4 regions of the Streptomyces sp. NPDC047061 genome follow, and region 4 is predicted to be linked to each of the others. Evidence: riboswitches for the same ligand, from Rfam matches in the RefSeq annotation. Region 4 holds a riboswitch; each other region holds the start of a gene.

Evidence for each region. Region 4 has a riboswitch for cyclic di-AMP ahead of ABZ887_RS19260 (LysM peptidoglycan-binding domain-containing M23 family metallopeptidase). Riboswitches for the same ligand answer to the same signal wherever they lie in the genome.
Region 1: another riboswitch for cyclic di-AMP. It lies ahead of ABZ887_RS04390 (transglycosylase SLT domain-containing protein); the one in region 4 lies ahead of ABZ887_RS19260 (LysM peptidoglycan-binding domain-containing M23 family metallopeptidase).
Region 2: another riboswitch for cyclic di-AMP. It lies ahead of ABZ887_RS05475 (NlpC/P60 family protein); the one in region 4 lies ahead of ABZ887_RS19260 (LysM peptidoglycan-binding domain-containing M23 family metallopeptidase).
Region 3: another riboswitch for cyclic di-AMP. It lies ahead of ABZ887_RS44245 (M23 family metallopeptidase); the one in region 4 lies ahead of ABZ887_RS19260 (LysM peptidoglycan-binding domain-containing M23 family metallopeptidase).

What each region holds. Positions count from the first base shown of each region.
Region 1 is NZ_JBEYVI010000002.1:216,411-220,690, reverse strand. It holds gene ABZ887_RS04395 (polyprenyl synthetase family protein) at 1-837, opposite strand, end outside; cyclic di-AMP (ydaO/yuaA leader) riboswitch at 1,782-1,978, shown strand; gene ABZ887_RS04390 (transglycosylase SLT domain-containing protein) at 1,983-2,471, shown strand; gene ABZ887_RS04385 (HAD family hydrolase) at 2,492-3,298, opposite strand; gene ABZ887_RS04380 (hypothetical protein) at 3,447-3,800, shown strand; gene ABZ887_RS04375 (FAD-dependent oxidoreductase) at 3,818-4,280, opposite strand, start outside.
Region 2 is NZ_JBEYVI010000002.1:431,537-435,816, forward strand. It holds partial or broken gene ABZ887_RS05470 (tellurite resistance/C4-dicarboxylate transporter family protein) at 1-824, opposite strand, end outside; gene ABZ887_RS05475 (NlpC/P60 family protein) at 1,106-2,251, opposite strand; cyclic di-AMP (ydaO/yuaA leader) riboswitch at 2,260-2,432, opposite strand; gene pcrA (DNA helicase PcrA) at 2,746-4,280, shown strand, end outside.
Region 3 is NZ_JBEYVI010000051.1:55,070-59,349, forward strand. It holds gene ABZ887_RS44240 (pitrilysin family protein) at 1-1,243, shown strand, start outside; cyclic di-AMP (ydaO/yuaA leader) riboswitch at 1,435-1,598, shown strand; gene ABZ887_RS44245 (M23 family metallopeptidase) at 1,611-2,366, shown strand; gene ABZ887_RS44250 (GntR family transcriptional regulator) at 2,692-3,387, shown strand; gene ABZ887_RS44255 (HPr family phosphocarrier protein) at 3,702-3,983, opposite strand; gene ABZ887_RS44260 (GNAT family N-acetyltransferase) at 4,160-4,280, shown strand, end outside.
Region 4 is NZ_JBEYVI010000012.1:61,542-65,821, forward strand. It holds gene ABZ887_RS19255 (alpha-galactosidase) at 91-2,175, shown strand; cyclic di-AMP (ydaO/yuaA leader) riboswitch at 2,490-2,650, shown strand; gene ABZ887_RS19260 (LysM peptidoglycan-binding domain-containing M23 family metallopeptidase) at 2,655-3,593, shown strand; gene ABZ887_RS19265 (SGNH/GDSL hydrolase family protein) at 3,845-4,280, shown strand, end outside.

The DNA.
Region 1 (4,280 bases), on a different contig from region 4:
TGCGTCGTCCGTGAGGTCGGAGTCCAGCAGCTCGCACAGGGCGACGTCCTCGGCCAGCCCCGACCGGGCGGCCAGCTCCCGCAGCCGCAGCACCGGAAGTGTGGGCACGCCCTCGCGGAGGTCGGTCCCCGGGGTCTTCCCGGACTCGTGGGAGTCGGAGGCGATGTCCAGGACGTCGTCGGCGAGCTGGAAGGCGACTCCGAGCCGTTCGCCGTACTGGGTGAGGACGTCGACGACCGTCTCGTCGGCACCGGACAGCATCGCGCCGAAGCGGCAGGAGACGGCGACCAGCGAGCCGGTCTTGCCGCTGAGCACGTCGAGGTAGTGGTCGACCGGGTCACGGCCGTCCGACGGACCGGCCGTCTCCAGGATCTGACCGGTCACCAGCCGTTCGAACGCGAGGGCCTGGACCCGGACCGCCTCGGGGCCGAGGTCGGCGAGGATCTGGGAGGCGCGGGCGAAGAGGAAGTCGCCGGTGAGGACCGCGAGCGAGTTGCCCCAGCGGGTGTTGGCGCTGTCGACACCGCGTCGTACGGCCGCCTCGTCCATGACGTCGTCGTGGTACAGCGTGGCCAGGTGGGTGAGCTCGACGACGACGGCCGACGGCACGACACCGGGCGCGTAGGGGTCGCCGAACTGCGCGGCGAGCATCACCAGCAGCGGGCGGAACCGCTTGCCTCCGGCCCGCACGAGGTGCTGCGCGGCCTCCGTGATGAACGGGACCTCGCTCTTGGTGGCTTCTAGCAAGCCTTCCTCGACAGCCGTCAATCCGGCCTGGACATCGGCTTCCAGAGCCTGGTCCCGCACGCTCAGCCCGAACGGCCCGACGACGGTCACGAGGGGTCTCCTGTCTGCTGGTGTCTACTGGCGATTACGCGGTTTGTCGATAGGTCGCTGCCCTCACTCAAGTCAGCGTATCCGGTCGGGTTTCGATCACCGATAGCGCCCACGGTTACACCCCGGGCGCTATCGGATCACGACCGTTATGTTTTTGATCAGCCGATACGACCTGACATCCACTGACTTAACAGGAAGTGCGGGCGCTTGTCCCGAACCGGGATACATGCCGTGTCCCCCACCGGCGGCAGACCTTCCACCTGAGCAGCGCCCGGAAACGGCCCCGGCTCCCCCGGCCGAAGTCACCTGCCCGGGCGCACCCCACCCGCGACCCGCCGGCCCCGCCGGGGACACCCGGCGCCCGAACGGCGGCGCCTCGTGCACACCTGCGCACCCTTCCTTCACGCGACCACGCACGGCGGCCTCCGCATCCCTCGAGCCACATTCCTTCACGCGCGCGCCCAACTTCCCACCCCGGGCGGGTCAGTGGCACGCACACGCACACGCACCGGGAGCCGCCGAGGTTGACGGAGGGCGCGCCAGAGAAGTACCTAATCAGACAATTCGGACTAATCATTGAAATCACTGCATTAGCACCCATTCCACCACCTCCAGGTCGGGCAATCCACGCGAATGGAAGCGTGCCGCCTTTCCGTCGAACCAGGAAAAAGGTGGATTCCAGGAATCCCTGGTGCCCGATTTGCCGTTATTGCTCTTTCGTGAAGTAGGTCACGCGGGCCCGAGTGACGCAAGGCCCGCCACGCCCCTCCTTCCCCTTCGCCCGCAGGCCAGTTGAGGGTTGGCAAACGCAAAGGATCAAGTACCCCATACACCTCAGTAAAAGGTCAATCGGTGTGTTGTGCGCATCAGGTACTTGTTCCTGACATGTGCCCTCGCATACGTTCCCGCTCGCCGGGCGGACGCCGAATCCTGCCGCCGCCCGTCGTAACCCATCGACGAGTTCATTCGCACGGCAGGAGCGGGGGATCCAGGTAAGTCGCCGGACCGGGCGGCCGACGTCAGCGGACGGACGTCGCTCCGGAACGGCTAGGGGTTAAGTCGCATCACCTTCGGGCGGTGCGGCCGGGCACTCCCCGGGCCCGAACCCGACAGCTCACCTCGCAGGCGACGGAGAGGAAAACGCCATGTCTGCTGCCGCCCAGCACCGCACTCCCCGCCGTAACCGCATCATCCGCACGCTCGTCGTCGCCGGTACCGGCGCCGCCGTTCTCGCCCTCCCGCTCATCGGGGCGACCGCCGCCTCCGCCGCCGGGTCCTCCACCACGACGGCCTCGACCACCCTCGCCGGGTACCCGAACAACCTCGACGGCTGGATCCGCGAGTCGCTCGCGATCATGCGGGAGAAGCGCATCCCGGGCACCTACAACGGCATCTACCGCAACCTGATGCGGGAGTCCTCCGGCAACCCGCGGGCCATCAACCTCTGGGACTCCAACGCGGCCAAGGGCATCCCGTCCAAGGGCCTGCTCCAGGTCATCGACCCGACGTTCAAGGCCTACCACGTGGACGGCACGTCGTTCGACATCTACGACCCGGTCGCGAACATCACCGCCGCCTGCAACTACGCCGCCGCGCGGTACGGCTCGATCGACAACGTCCACGGCGCGTACTGACCCGACCGACGTCCCGCGCGTCAGTCGAAGAGTCTTTCGAGGACGACGGCGATGCCGTCGTCCTCGTTCGACGCGGTGATCTCGTCGGCCAGCGCCTTGAGTTCGGGGTGCGCGTTGGCCATCGCCACCCCGTGGGCCGCCCACTCGAACATCGGGATGTCGTTGGGCATGTCCCCGAAGGCGATGGCCTGTCCGGGGCTCAGCCCCAGATGGCCGGCGGCCAGCGCGAGCCCGGTCGCCTTGGTCACCCCGCAGGGCTGGAGTTCGACGGTCCCCGGCCCCGACATCGTGACCGTCGCCAGCGAACCGACCACCGAGCGGGCGGTCGCCGCCAGTTCGTCGTCGGACAGGGTGTGGTGGCGCAGCAGCACCTTGCTGATGGGCGCGCACCACAGGTCGTCACGGCGGGCGACGCGCAGCGCGGGCAGCGTGGGGTGGGGCATCAGATAGCCCGGCTCGATGAGCGTGAGCCCGTCCACGCCGTCCTGGTCGACCGCCGCGTACACCTGGCCCACCTCGGCCTCGATCTTGCCGAGCGCGGTCTCCGCCAGTTCCCGGTCCAGGGTGACCGACCACAGCAGCCGGTCCGCGCCGGCGTCGTACACCTGCGCGCCCTGCCCGCAGACCGCGAGTCCCGTGCAGCCCAGGTCGTCGAGGAGCGGGCGCACTCTCGGCGCGGGGCGGCCGGTCACCACGAGATGCCGGGCACCCGCCCGGCCGGCCCGCGCGAGCGCGGCGAGCGACCGTTCCGAGAGGGTGTCGTCGTCGCGCAGCAGCGTGCCGTCCAGGTCGGTGGCGATCAGTGAGTACGGGGAGGGTGCGACCATGATCAGAGAATACGGACAGCACGCCCCTGGGACTCACTGCTCGTTTCGGCCTCAAGTGGCGCCCGCCGCCTCCGTGATGGGGCCGTCGTCGGTGGCGGGCGTTACGTTTTCGCTGAGCCGGTCGCACTGATCCGACGGGGTGCCGGCGGTGACGGGCGGGCGGGTGGACGACGACGGCCGCGGACCATATGTGGCGATCGACGACAACACGGAGAGCCGGTACGAGGCCGAAAGACGCCCCGAGGACCCGGTCGGCGGGGCACTGTGCGCCGAGGTTGTCCGGCGGCTCGGACTCTGGTTCGACGGGGACGGCGACGCCGCCGAACTGGACGCGGGGCGCGAGCTGTTGGGGCGGCATTTCGGCGACACGTGCGTGCGGCCGACGCGTATGTCCGGCCGGCGCGGGCGTCCGGCGGGCACGCATGTCCGGCGGGCGCGCACGTTCGGCGAGCGCGCACGTTCGGCGAGCCCGGGGTTCGCGTCGGCCCTCGGGGCCGGGTGACGGTCCGGCCCGGGGTGTCAGGCGTGGGCCGCCGCCAGGTGGCCGGCCAGGCGCGGTGAGGCGAACTCCGTGCCGCACACGAACCGCATGACCGGGCCGTAGGACGCCGCCGCCGGGAGCCCTGTGAAGTAGAGGCCGGGCACGGAGGAGACGTATCCGGCGCCGAGTCTCGGGGCACCGCGGCTGACCGCGACGCGGGTACACAGCCCGGGGCCGAGGAAGTCCATCGCTGCGATGTCCACGTGGTAGCCGGTGGCGGCTATGACGTGGTCGGCGGTGAGGCGCTCGGTGCCGCCTTCGTGGGTACGGACGGTGAGGACCGGGGCGCCGTCCGAGGTGTCGACGCCGGTCACGGCGGCGACCTCGCGGACCTGGACCTTGCCCTCGAAGCGGTCGCGCAGCCACCAGGCGCCGAGCGGGCCGAGCACCCGGCGGACCAGGTAGTGGCGAGCCTGTGCCGGGAGGTAACGGTAGGGGTGC
Region 2 (4,280 bases), on a different contig from region 4:
GACGGCGGCCGCCACCGAGAGCGTCGCCGTCGCCGTCATCCCCATCGGGAACACCGTCGCCCAGCGGCGCACGTCGTAACGCGGCCGGGGCCATGCCACCTCCGCGGCCAGCAGGACGACGTACCAGGCCAGGTCGAGGACCAGCAGCGCCACCGTCACCACACGCAGGACACCGCGGTCGTCGTCGTTCCACAGGTACAGTCGCGCGGTGTCGGCGGCCAGCAGCCTCGCCCCGGCCAGCGCCGAGATCGCGAGCGCGCCGCCCGCCACCCACTGGTCACCGGGCCCCTCGGCGATCTGCCGCCACTCGAACCGCGGTACGGCGAGCCCGTACATCGCCAGCCCCAGCCAGAAGAGGACCAGCGAGAGGTGGGCGAGCCACGCCGTCGTCACGGCCGCCGCCAGCGTCGCTCCCAGTACGGCCAGGCCCTGCGTGGCCACACAGGCCAGGAACACCGCGCCGGGCATCCTCGGCTTCCAGTGCCGCACGACGAGGACCAGCAGCGGCGGCCACAGCACCGCCGACAGCGCCAGCAGGGCCTCGGCGAGGGGCTGCCACCCGAGCGCCGAGAACTCCGTCCCAGCACCGTCGTCGCCGCCACGGCGGTGAGCGCGCCAGGCGTCCGCGCCTCCGCCGCCCAGTGCCGGCGATCGAGCGCCAGCCGTACGACGAAGTCCGCGGCCAGCGCCGCCCACATCACGCAGGCAAGCACCAGCGCCACCCGGGACACGGTCTCCGCCCCCGCCAGGTGCAGCCCCACCGACATGATGCCGGTGGCCATCACAGCGGCCCCGGCCGCGGCCGGACGCCACGCCGACCAGGCGGGGAGGGGGAAATACCGGACATGCCGCTGATGCTAGGGAGGGCCGGCCACGGCACGAACGGGCCACGCGCGCGTGCGGCCCGAAAACCCCGCGGCGGCGGGAAGCGGCGCCGGAAGGGGCGGCGGGAAGGGGCGGCGGGAACGGGGTGCGAGCGGATGCGTGGAAGCGGCCGGGGGCGCGCGAGGCGGATGCGCGAGGCGGTGCTCGGATCGCGTCGAGGTGCGATCAGGTGCGGGGGAGTGCCAGGGGGCGCCCGAGGTGTGGTGGGCGCCCCATCGGGTCAGGCCGGGCGTACCACGCTGTGGATGATCGACTCGCCGCCGTAGTAGATCGACTCCTCCCGGACGTAAGCGCCGGGCTTGGGGGCGTGGATCATCATGCCGTCCCCGATGTAGATGCCGACGTGGCTGACGTCGTCGTAGAAGAAGACCAGGTCGCCGGGTCGGGCGTCGGCGAGGGAGACGGTGGTGCCGGCGTTCACCTGGTCGTAGGTGGTGCGCGGCAGGGAGACGCCCGCGGCCTTCCAGGCGGCCTGGGAGAGCCCGGAGCAGTCGTAGGAGCCGGGACCGGTGGCGCCCCACACGTACGGCTTGCCGATCTGTGCGCGGGCGAAGGCGATCGCCTTGGCGGCCTTCGTGGCGTAGGTGGAGGAGCCGGAGGACGAGCCGGAGGACGAGCCGCTCGACGTCGAGGACGACGAGGTCCCCTGGTCGGCGGCCGCGGCCTGCTGCTTCGCCAGTTCCGCCGCCTTGCGGGCCGCCGCTTCCTCCTGCCGCTTCTCGAGCGCCGCCAGCCGGGCCTTCTCCGCGGCCGTCAGCTGCGACAGCAGCTCCCGCGCCGAGGCCAGCTTGGTCTGGACGGTGGTCTTGGCGGTCTTGAGGTCGTCCTGCGTCTCGGTGAGCGTCTCGAGGCTCTTGGCGGCCTCCTGGCGCTTCTTCATGGTCGCGGACTGCTGGGTGACGTAGTCGTCGACCGCGTCCTTCTGACGCGAGGTCAGGCGGCTCATCAACTGGTCCTGCTCGAAGTAGTCCTGGGGACTGTCCGCGAGCAGGAAGGTCGCCGTGTCGGAAACGCTCGTCCCGGTCCGGTACTGGGCCGCGGCGAACGAACCCAGCTCCTCACGCGCCTTGTTCAGCCGGTCCGTGCGCTCGGCGACGTCGTCGAGCAGGGTGTCGACCTGCTTGCGCTGTTTGCCGGTCCGTTCCTTGGCCGCGTTGTACTTCTCGGTCGCCGACTCCGCCTGCCGGTAGAGCGAGTCGACCTTCTTCTCGACCTCCTCCAGGCTCGGCTTGCCGTCCTCGGGGGGTGCGGCCTCGGCCGTCTGGGAGAGCAGGGCCACGGAGGTGAGGGCTGCGGTGGCCAGCGCGGGGGTGCGTATGCCCGCCGCGCGTATTCCTGACGGCCGGGACTTGCGGTGCGACGCCAACGGAGGCGACTCCTTCCATGTTCCGCCTACCGAGTTAGCTGTCGGGTTCGGGCGGGTGGTTCGGAAGGGTTGCCCTACGGTCCGCTCCCCGGAGGGGAGTCGGGACCGATTCACCCCGGGATCGGTGTGGGTCCCCGGCTCCGGATGCGCGGCGGCGCCCCGGACTCGGCGGAGGCCGTGCGGCCCGGCGATGTTCGCCGGTGGAGGTCGTACGGCCTGCCTGGCACGCTAACCAACTCGTGTGGCCTCTGTGAAGTTTGATGTGCGATATGCCCGATACATTTTCGTGACCTTGTTGTTGAGGCCGGTTCAGGCAAGGTTGTCTGGGGTGGTATGGGCGACTTGTCGGGGAAGGGGGTGGTGGTTCGCCGTCGGTGCCCGCGACACCGTGGAGTGCGTCGGCCTGCCGTGACGGAGCGGATCTGTTCGGTCACCCGGGCGAGTTTCCGGGGCGGCGGCCGGTTGTCGGTGGGGCGCCCTAGACTCGGAGAGCGATGAGCAGCCTCTTTGACGACAGCTTCCTGGCGAGCCTCCAGGCCCCCCGCGGCCATGACGAGGAACCTCCGCCGCCGCCCGAGGACGAGCACGCTCCGGAGTCGATTCCGGACGATCTGTTCGGCGGGAAGTTCGACGTGCCCCCGGACCGGGACGCCTACTACCGCGACGGCGCCGCCCGCCCGGCCCTGGACCCGGCCGCGCTCCTGGACGGGCTGAACGAGAACCAGCGGGCGGCCGTCGTGCACGCCGGCTCGCCGCTGCTCATCGTGGCCGGCGCCGGTTCCGGCAAGACCCGGGTACTCACCCACCGCATCGCCCACCTGCTCGGCGCGCGCCAGGTGCACCCGGGCCAGATCCTCGCGATCACCTTCACCAACAAGGCCGCGGGCGAGATGAAGGAGCGGGTCGAGCACCTCGTCGGCCCGCGCGCCCACGCGATGTGGGTGATGACCTTCCACAGCGCCTGTGTCCGGATCCTCCGGAGGGAGAGCAAGAAGCTCGGCTTCACCTCCTCCTTCTCGATCTACGACGCGGCCGACTCCAAGCGCCTGATGGCCCTGGTCTGCCGGGACCTGGACCTGGACCCCAAGCGCTACCCGCCCAAGTCCTTCAGCGCCAAGATCAGCAACCTGAAGAACGAGCTGATCGACGAGGAGGACTTCGCCGCCCAGGCCACCGACGGATTCGAGAAGACCCTCGCCCAGGCCTACGCCATGTACCAGTCGCGGCTGCGCGAGGCGAACGCCCTCGACTTCGACGACCTGATCATGACGACGGTCAACCTGCTGCGCGCCTTCCCGGACGTCGCCGAGCACTACCGCCGCCGCTTCCGGCACGTCCTGGTCGACGAGTACCAGGACACCAACCACGCCCAGTACGCCCTGGTGCGCGAGCTCGTCGGCACCGGCACGGGCACGCGAGCCGACGGCGCCGACACCCCGCCCGGCGGGCACGACCTGCCCCCCGCCGAACTCTGCGTCGTCGGTGACGCCGACCAGTCGATCTACGCCTTCCGGGGTGCGACGATCCGCAACATCCTCCAGTTCGAGGAGGACTACCCGAACGCGACGACGATCCTCCTCGAACAGAACTACCGCTCCACGCAGACGATCCTGAGCGCCGCCAACGCGGTCATCGAGCGCAACGAGTCCCGCCGCCCGAAGAACCTGTGGACCAACGCGGGCGCGGGCGCGCAGATCACCGGCTACGTCGCCGACACCGAGCACGACGAGGCCCAGTTCGTCGCCGAGGAGATAGACCGTCTGACCGACGCGGGCGAGGCGAAGGCCGGCGACGTCGCCGTCTTCTACCGCACCAACGCGCAGTCCCGTGTCTTCGAGGAGATCTTCATCCGCGTCGGCCTGCCCTACAAGGTCGTCGGCGGCGTCCGCTTCTACGAGCGCAAGGAGGTCCGGGACGTCCTGGCCTACCTGCGGGTGCTGGCCAACCCGGAGGACTCCGTCCCGCTCCGGCGGATCCTCAACGTTCCCAAGCGCGGTATCGGCGACCGCGCGGAGGCGATGATCGACGC
Region 3 (4,280 bases), on a different contig from region 4:
CGTCGAGGTGCTCCTGGACGCGCCCCTGGACGCCGAGCCGGCCGGCCTGGACGGCGTCGCCACCATCATGGCGCGCGCCTTCTCCGAGGGCACCGACAAGCACTCCGCCGAGGAGTACGCCGCCGAGCTGGAGCGGGCCGGCGCCACCCTCGACGCGCACGCCGACCACCCCGGCGTCCGGATCAGCCTGGAGGTCCCGGCCTCCCGGCTCGCCAAGGGCCTCGGGCTGCTGTCCGACGCGCTCAGGGCGCCCGCCTTCGCCGACAGCGAGGTCGAGCGGCTGGTCCGCAACCGCCTCGACGAGATCCCGCACGAGCTGGCCAACCCCAGCCGCCGGGCCGCCAAGCAGCTCTACAAGGAGCTCTTCCCGGCCACCGCGCGGATCTCCCGCCCGCGCCAGGGCACCGAGGACACCGTCGAGAAGATCGACGCGGCCGCCGTCCGCGCCTTCTACGACCGGCACGTGCGCCCGGCCACGGCCACCGCGGTCGTCGTCGGCGACCTGACCGGCATCGACCTGGACGAGCTGCTCGGCGAGACCCTGGGCGCCTGGCGGGCCGCCACCGGGCAGCCCCGCCCGGTCCCGTCCGTGACCGCCGACGACACCGGCCGGGTCGTCATCGTGGACCGCCCGGGCGCCGTCCAGACCCAGTTGCTCATCGGCCGCGTCGGTTCCGACCGGCACGACCGTGTCTGGCCCGCCCAGGTGCTCGGCACCTACTGCCTGGGCGGCACCCTCACCTCCCGCCTGGACCGCGTCCTGCGCGAGGAGAAGGGCTACACCTACGGCGTCCGCTCCTTCGGGCAGGTCCTGCGGTCCGCCCCGGACGGCACCGGTGTCTCGATGCTCGCCATCAGCGGCTCCGTGGACACCCCGAACACCGGCCCGGCCCTGTCGGACCTGTGGACGGTGCTGCGCACGCTCGCCGCCGACGGCCTCACGGACGCCGAGCGCGACGTGGCCGTGCAGAACCTCGTCGGGGTGGCGCCGCTCAAGTACGAGACGGCGGCGGCCGTCGCGGGCACCCTGGCCGACCAGGTCGAGCAGTACCTGCCCGACGACTTCCAGGCCACGCTGTACCGGCAACTGGCCGCCACCGGCACCGTGGAGGCCACCGCGGCGGTCGTGAACGCCTTCCCGGTGGACCGCCTGGTGACCGTCCTCGTCGGGGACGCGGCGCAGATCAAGGAGCCCGTCGAGGCCCTCGGCATCGGCGAAGTCACGGTCGTCGCCGCGGAGTAGGGAACAGGCGGCTGAAGAGCCCTGGTGACCGCCGGGTCATCAGGGCTCTCGCATGTCCGAATTGAGGTGGAGGTTGCCTGTCTGCCCTGTGGGATGCGCTACAAAAACCGCGTTCCGTTTGGGCGGGGGGAGAGCGGCCTCGTAGGTTCTTCCGGGCTGTCCGTCAGGCACCGCGCCGCATCCGCGGCACCGGACAGTCATCGCCGAGTCCCCGCATGGCGCGAGCCAGGGGAGCCGGGGACCCACGCAGTCCCTGGGGTGAATCGGGCGCCCGCGCGTGTCGCGAGGGGGCCCGTAGGAGACCTTCCTGCTCCGAACCCGTCAGCTAACCCGGTAGGCGAGAGGGAAGGAAAGGACCAGCCTCTACATGGCGTTCATGTGCGCCTCCGGGAAGCACCGTCGTCCCGGCCGGGTGAAGCGCACCACCGCGCAGGCCGCCGGTATCGCGGCCCTCACCACCACCGGTGTCATCGGCACCGTCTCCGCCGCCCCGGCGCTCGCCGCCGAGAACTCCGTCGAGCAGACCGGCCTCACCCCGGTCATCACGCTCAGCGACTCGGTCGTCGAGCAGATCGACGCCCAGGCCGCGGCGCAGCAGGCCGCCGCCGACCGCAAGGCCGCCGAGGAGGCCGCCCGCAAGGAGGCCGCCGCCGAGGCCAAGAAGGAGCACGAGGCCGAGGTGCGGGCGGCCCGCGCGGCCGAGCGCAAGCGCCTCAACACCTTCGTCGCGCCGATCAGCGACTCCTACGTCTCCACCGGCTACAAGACCGGCGGCTCCCTGTGGTCCTCCGGCGCCCACACGGGCATCGACTTCCACGCCGCCGGCGGCACGGTCGTGCACGCCGTCGGCACCGGCACGGTCGTCTCCACCGGCTGGGGCGGGGCGTACGGCAACGAGATCGTCATCAAGATGGCCGACGGCATGTACACCCAGTACGGCCACCTCTCCTCCATCGGCGTCTCGGTGGGCCAGAAGGTCACCCCCGGCCAGCAGATCGGCCTCTCCGGTTCGACCGGCAACACCACCGGCCCGCACCTTCACTTCGAGGCCCGCACCACCCCGGACTACGGCTCCGACGTCGACCCGGTCGCCTACCTCCGCAAGCACGGCGTGAACGTCTGAGGGAGCTGGACGCGGGTCCGGCGCCGAGACCGACGGACCGAGCGCGCTTTGCCGGGTGCGGGTGCGTCGTGGCTGGTCGCGCAGTTCCCCGCGCCCCTTTCAGGGGCGTCACGCGCAGCGCCCCTTCAGGGGCGGCGACGACAACCCGTGAGATCTTCCGGAGCCCCGGCCCCTGTGCCGGGGCTTTCGTCGTTTTCGTGCACCCGGTGTCCAAAATATATCCCTGGATTCCGGCCCGCCGTCGGAAATTCCGGCTCATTGCAATAGAGTCACGGAACGGGCGCCACTTGGAGGCGTTTCACGGGGATTAAGGCGGAGGTCGGTCATGCGTATTCCGGCGCACTCGGTATGCACGGCGATCCGGGACGACATCGTCGCGGGTGTCTACGAGCGCGGCAGCCGGCTCACCGAGGAACTCCTGGCCCGCCGCTACGGGGTCTCGCGCGTCCCCGTCCGTGAGGCCCTGCGCACCCTGGAGGCCGAGGGCTTCGTCGTGACGCGCCGGCACGCGGGCGCGTGCGTCGCCGAACCGACCGAACAGGAGGCCGCCGACCTGCTGGAGATGCGCATGCTCCTGGAACCGCTCGGCGCCTCCAGGGCCGCCCAGCGCCGCACCGAGGCCCACCTCAAGGTGCTGCGCGGACTGGTGCGGCTGGGGCAGGAGCGGGCCAGGCGGGGGAACAGCGAGGACCTGCGCTCCCTGGGCGGCTGGTTCCACGAGACCCTTGCGCAGGCCTCCGGCAGCCACGCCCTGACCTCGACGCTCACCCAGCTGCGGCACAAGATCGCCTGGATGTACAGCGTCGAGACGCCCGCCAACCCGGTGGAGTCCTGGACGGAGCACGGCGCCATCGTGGACGCGGTGGCGCGCGGCGACGCCGAGCGCGCCCGGGCGATCACGGCGCTGCACACCGAGCGCTCGACGGTCTCCCACCGGCTGCGGTTCTCCGGCGCCACCGAACGGGCGAACGGTGTGAGGACTTCGCAACACCCCGTAAACATGTCGGGCCTGCGGCATTAACACGCGCACCGTATACAAAGAGATGTTATTCGGCGGGGTCTGTTTTCGCTGCCCTAATTCACGCGCGCCGGGAATTCGCCGTCGCGCTTCTTTCGTGCGCCCGTGGTAAAGCCGGGCGCCGGGGCCTCGCAAACTCCGGGACGGGGCCGTCGTAAAGCCGTGTGCGGCCCTGTTGTGAAGTCATGTGCGCCTGTCATGGAATTGCGGCACATGACGGGTGGCGCGGTACGGGCTCCAGGGCTCAGGGGGAAACGGCGGGGCCGCGCCGCCCCCTGGGGGAGTGGCGCGGCCCCGGACGTGCGGGCGCCGGGCGCTCAGACGGTCTCGGGGAGCTCCTCGAGACCCTCGGCGACCAGCTTGGCCAGGCGGTCGAGTGCGGCGTCCGCGCCCTCGGCCTCGGTGGCGAGGACGATCTCCTCGCCACCCTGGGCGCCCAGCCCCAGGACAGCCAGCATGGAGGCCGCGTTGACGGGGTTGCCCCCGGCCTTGGCGATCGTGACCGGGACGCCTGCGGCCGTGGCGGCTCGGACGAAGATGGAAGCGGGGCGGGCGTGGAGGCCCTCGGCCCAGCCGACGTTGACGCGGCGCTCAGCCATGTGATGCTGCCCTTCGGTGTTCAGGGTTGTCTAGACCAGTTTCCCACATCGTGAAGCATGCCCGGAGGGGACGTGAGCCCCTCCGGGTGTGTCGTCGGACCGCGGCCTCGGCCCGACTTCCGTCCTCCACAGACTGCCTCGCGCCGTTGTCGGACGCGAGCCGTACTCTGGGGCCCATGCAGACCCCGGCGGACCCGCAGGACCGGCACGAGTACCCGTCCCACTGGGAGGCTGACGTGGTGCTGCGCGACGGGGGTACCGCGCGCATCCGGCCCATCACCGTTGATGACGCCGAGC
Region 4 (4,280 bases):
CAGGGCCCGTGGCCCTTGATTCCGGAGCCCGTAGCCCTTGATGATGTTGGTGCTTGAGCGGATCTGTTGGCAGCTGTGTGAGGTTTCTCGATGGTGGACATCGCCCAGAACGGTCGTACCTGGCTCCTGTCGGGCCCCGGCAGCAGCTATGCGCTGCATCTCACGGAGGCCGACGAACTGCTCCACCTGCACTGGGGCGCCAGAATCCAGCTCGCGGACGCCGAGGAGCTCAGCACCCGGGCGCTGCCCGGCTACTGGGCCTTCGAGTCGCCGCTCGACGGCCGGGAGGAGTACCCCGTCGAGGGCGGGCCGCGGTTCGTCCGCCCCTCCCTGTCCGTGCGCACCGAGGAGCGGCGCGGCACCGAGTGGGCCTTCGAGGCCTACGAGACGGAGGACGGCGCGGACGGCGACGAGCTGCGGCTGCGCTTCCGGGACGACGGGATCCTCATCACCCTGCACTACCGGATGCGCGGCGACGTCGTCGAGCGCTGGGTGACCGTCGGCAACGAGGGGCACGCGCGCGTGGAGCTGCTGCGCGCCGACCCCGCCGCCTGGACACTGCCCGACCGCGAGGGCTGGCGGCTCTCCCAGCTGCACGGCCGCTGGGCCGCCGAGTCCCGCCTCACCAGCGCCCCGCTCACCTACGGCGAGAAGGTCATCGGCAGCCGCCGCGGCCACACCAGCCACCAGCACCTGCCCTGGGTCGCCCTCGACACCGACGCCACCGAGGAGCGCGGCGAGGTCTGGGGCTGCGCCCTCGGCTGGTCCGGCTCCTGGCGGATCGCCGTCGCCCAACTCCCGGACGCGCGGGTGCAGATCACCGGCGGCGCCGGCTACGACGACTCGGGCCTGCTGATGCTGGCCGAGGGCGAGTCGTACACCAGTCCGGTCTTCGCGGGCCTGTGGACCGACGGCGGCTTCGGCGGGGCGAGCCGTGCCTGGCACGCCTACCAGCGGGCGTACATCATCCCGGACGCCGACCGGGACCGGCCCGTGCTGTTCAACTCCTGGGAGGCCACGACCTTCGACATCTCCGAGGAGCAGCAGGCCACCCTCGCCCGGCGGGCGGCCGCGATCGGCATCGAGCTGTTCGTGGTGGACGACGGCTGGTTCGGCAAGCGCACCAGCGACCGTGCCGGCCTCGGCGACTGGACACCCAACCTCGACCGCTTCCCCAAGGGCCTCAAGCCGCTCGCCGACTACGTGCACGCCCTCGGCATGCAGTTCGGCATCTGGGTCGAGCCGGAGATGGTGAACCCGGACAGCGACCTGTACCGCGCGCACCCCGACTGGGTGCAGTACCAGGAAGGGCGAAAGCGGACAGAACTGCGCAACCAGCTCGTCCTCAACCTGGCCCGCGAGGACGTCCGGGAGTACCTCTGGGAGCAGCTCGACACGCTGCTGTCCAGCGCCCCGATCGACTACGTCAAATGGGACTTCAACCGCTGCTTCACCGACGCGGGCTGGCCCGGCGAGCCCTACCCGCAGCGCCTGTGGGTCGACCACGTCCGCGGGCTGTACGCCCTCCTCGACCGGATCCGCGCGGCCCACCCCGACGTCGCCATCGAGTCCTGCTCCGGCGGTGGCGGGCGGATCGACCTCGGCATCATGAGCCGCACCGACGAGGTGTGGACCTCCGACAACACCGACCCACTGGACCGGCTCGCCATCCAGCACGGCTTCAGCCAGATCCACCCCGCCCGGGTGATGTCCGCCTGGGTCACCGACAGCCCGAACCACCAGCTCAACGGCCGGGTCAGCAGTCTGCGTTTCCGCTTCGTCAGCTCGATGGCGGGGGCGCTCGGGGTCGGCGGCGACCTCTCGCAGTGGACCGAGGAGGAGCTCGCCGAGGCCGGGCGCTGGGTGGAGCTCTACAAGGAGATCCGGCCCCTCGTGCAGCGCGGCGACCAGTTCCGGCTGCGGCCGCCGGCCGGCGGGCTCAGCGCGGTGCAGTACACGCTCGGCGACGAGACCGTCGTCCTCGCCTGGCTGCAGGCCCAGAGCTACGGCGAGCCGGCGCCGGCGCTGCGACTGCAGGGCCTCGATCCCACGGAATCGTACGAATGCCGCGAAACGGGCGAAGTGTACCGAGGTGCCGTTCTGTTGCATCACGGGCTGCACGCCGGGCTGAAGGGCGACCTGGATGCGTCGGTCATCCGGCTCCGCCGGATCTGACACATCTAACCCATCTGTCCGAATTGGCGCCTTCATTACAACTCGCTCTGGAATAAGGGGACGTGGTGTGACGTGCGTGAGGAGCGTCATATTCGTGACCGTCCGTCGCGCGTCATGTTCACGTAATTGCGGTGCTTTCCAAGAAGGTTGGAAAACCGAAAGGACCGGAATTCACGGAGGGTGACGGGGATTTCCGGTAACGGATCAAGTGAAACCCGGACAGGCGGAACCGGCCGCTTGTCCGCGTCCGTCTCACTCGCTTACGTTCGCCACACATCCGGTCGGAACGCCGAATCCTGCCGCCGCCCGGAGTCCCCACACACTCACCCGTGCCCGGCAGGAGCGGGGGACCCACCAGGTACGACCGCCTGTTCCGGTTCCCGGGACGGCCAGGGGTGCAGTCACGTCTTCCCGCGTGGCCGGGCAGCTCCAGCCCGAACCCGACAGCTCACCTCGCAGGCGCCGGAGAGGAATGCGCCATGCCCGCGAAGGGTAAGCACCGCCGCCCCAAGTCCCAGCGTCTCACCCGCTCGATGGCCGTCGCCGGAACCGGTGGCGCCGCCCTGGCGCTGCCGCTCATGGGGGCCACCGGCGCCCACGCGGCCACCTCGCAGTCCGTTTCCGAAAAGGCCACGCAGTCGCTTCCCACGGTCGAGAAGACCGCGGTGAAGAAGACGGCCGCGAAGAATTCCGCCGCGCATTCCGCGCACCGCGTCTACACCGTGGTGCCCGGCGACTGTCTCGCGAAGATCGCCCGCGAGCACGACGTCCGCGGCGGCTGGCACCGGCTCTACGCCGACAACCGGGAGGCCGTCGGCGACAACCCCTCGCTGATCCACCCGGGCCTCGAGCTCGCGCTCGGCGGCCGGCACGCCGCGACGACGGACACCGCGGACTCCGGCTCCCGTTCCGAGGCGCCCTCGAACTCGCCGTCGTCCACCTCGCCGTCGTCCACCTCATCCTCGGCTTCCTCGGCCTCCGCGTCGGACGGCTCGGTGACGAGTGCCTCCGGCTTCGCCCTTCCGGTCACCGGTGCCACCGTCGGCACCGGCTACCACGTCGCCGGCGGCATGTGGTCCAGCGGGTACCACACGGGCGTCGACTTCGTCGTCCCGACCGGCACCCCGGTCAAGGCCGTCGGCACGGGCACGGTCGTCACGGCAGGCTGGGGCGGCTCCTACGGCAACCAGGTCGTCGTCCGGCTCGCCGACGGCTACTACGCGCAGTACGGCCACCTCTCCGCCCTCTCCGTCTCGGTCGGCCAGACCGTGACCGCGGGTCAGCAGATCGGCCTCTCCGGCGCGACCGGCAACGTCACCGGCCCGCACCTCCACTTCGAGATCCGCACCACCCCCGACTACGGCTCGGACGTGGACCCGGTCGCCTACCTCCGCTCGAAGGGCCTCGCCGTCGGCTGACCCGGCGCGCACCGGTCCGACACACACTCCGAAGGCCGGACCCCCGATCCCCGGGTCCGGCCTTCGGTGTTTCCATGTCCGGTGATCGACACGTCAACGCCGCTGATCAGAGACTTATTCCAAGCTTGGCAAAGTATTTAAAAGTGTCTTATCTCACCGAACGTCAACCCCTTATTACGGTCGCGTAGGTCACAGTCGAAGGTGAATCATGGTCCGATGTGGGAGACGATTCGAAGAGTGACAATGCATCAGTGATCGGGTCGTACGCGGCGGTGGGGGACAGCTTCACCGAGGGCGTCGGCGACCCCGGCCCCGACGGGGCGTTCGTCGGCTGGGCCGACCGGTTCGCGGTACTGCTGTCGGACCGACGGCCCGAGGGCGACTTCGAGTACACCAACCTTGCCGTGCGCGGGAAACTGCTCGACCAGATCGTGGCGGACCAGGTGCCGCAGGCCCTGGCACTCGCCCCGGATCTGGTCTCCTTCTGCGCGGGCGGCAACGACATCATCCGCCCCGGCACCGACCCCGACGAGGTGGCCGAGCGGTTCGAGCGGGCCGTGGCCCAGCTGACCGAGGCCATCGGCACAGTCCTGGTGACCACCGGGTTCGACACCCGGGGCGTCCCCGTCCTCAAGCATCTGCGCGGCAAGATCGCCACGTACAACGGGCACGTCCGGGCCATCGCCG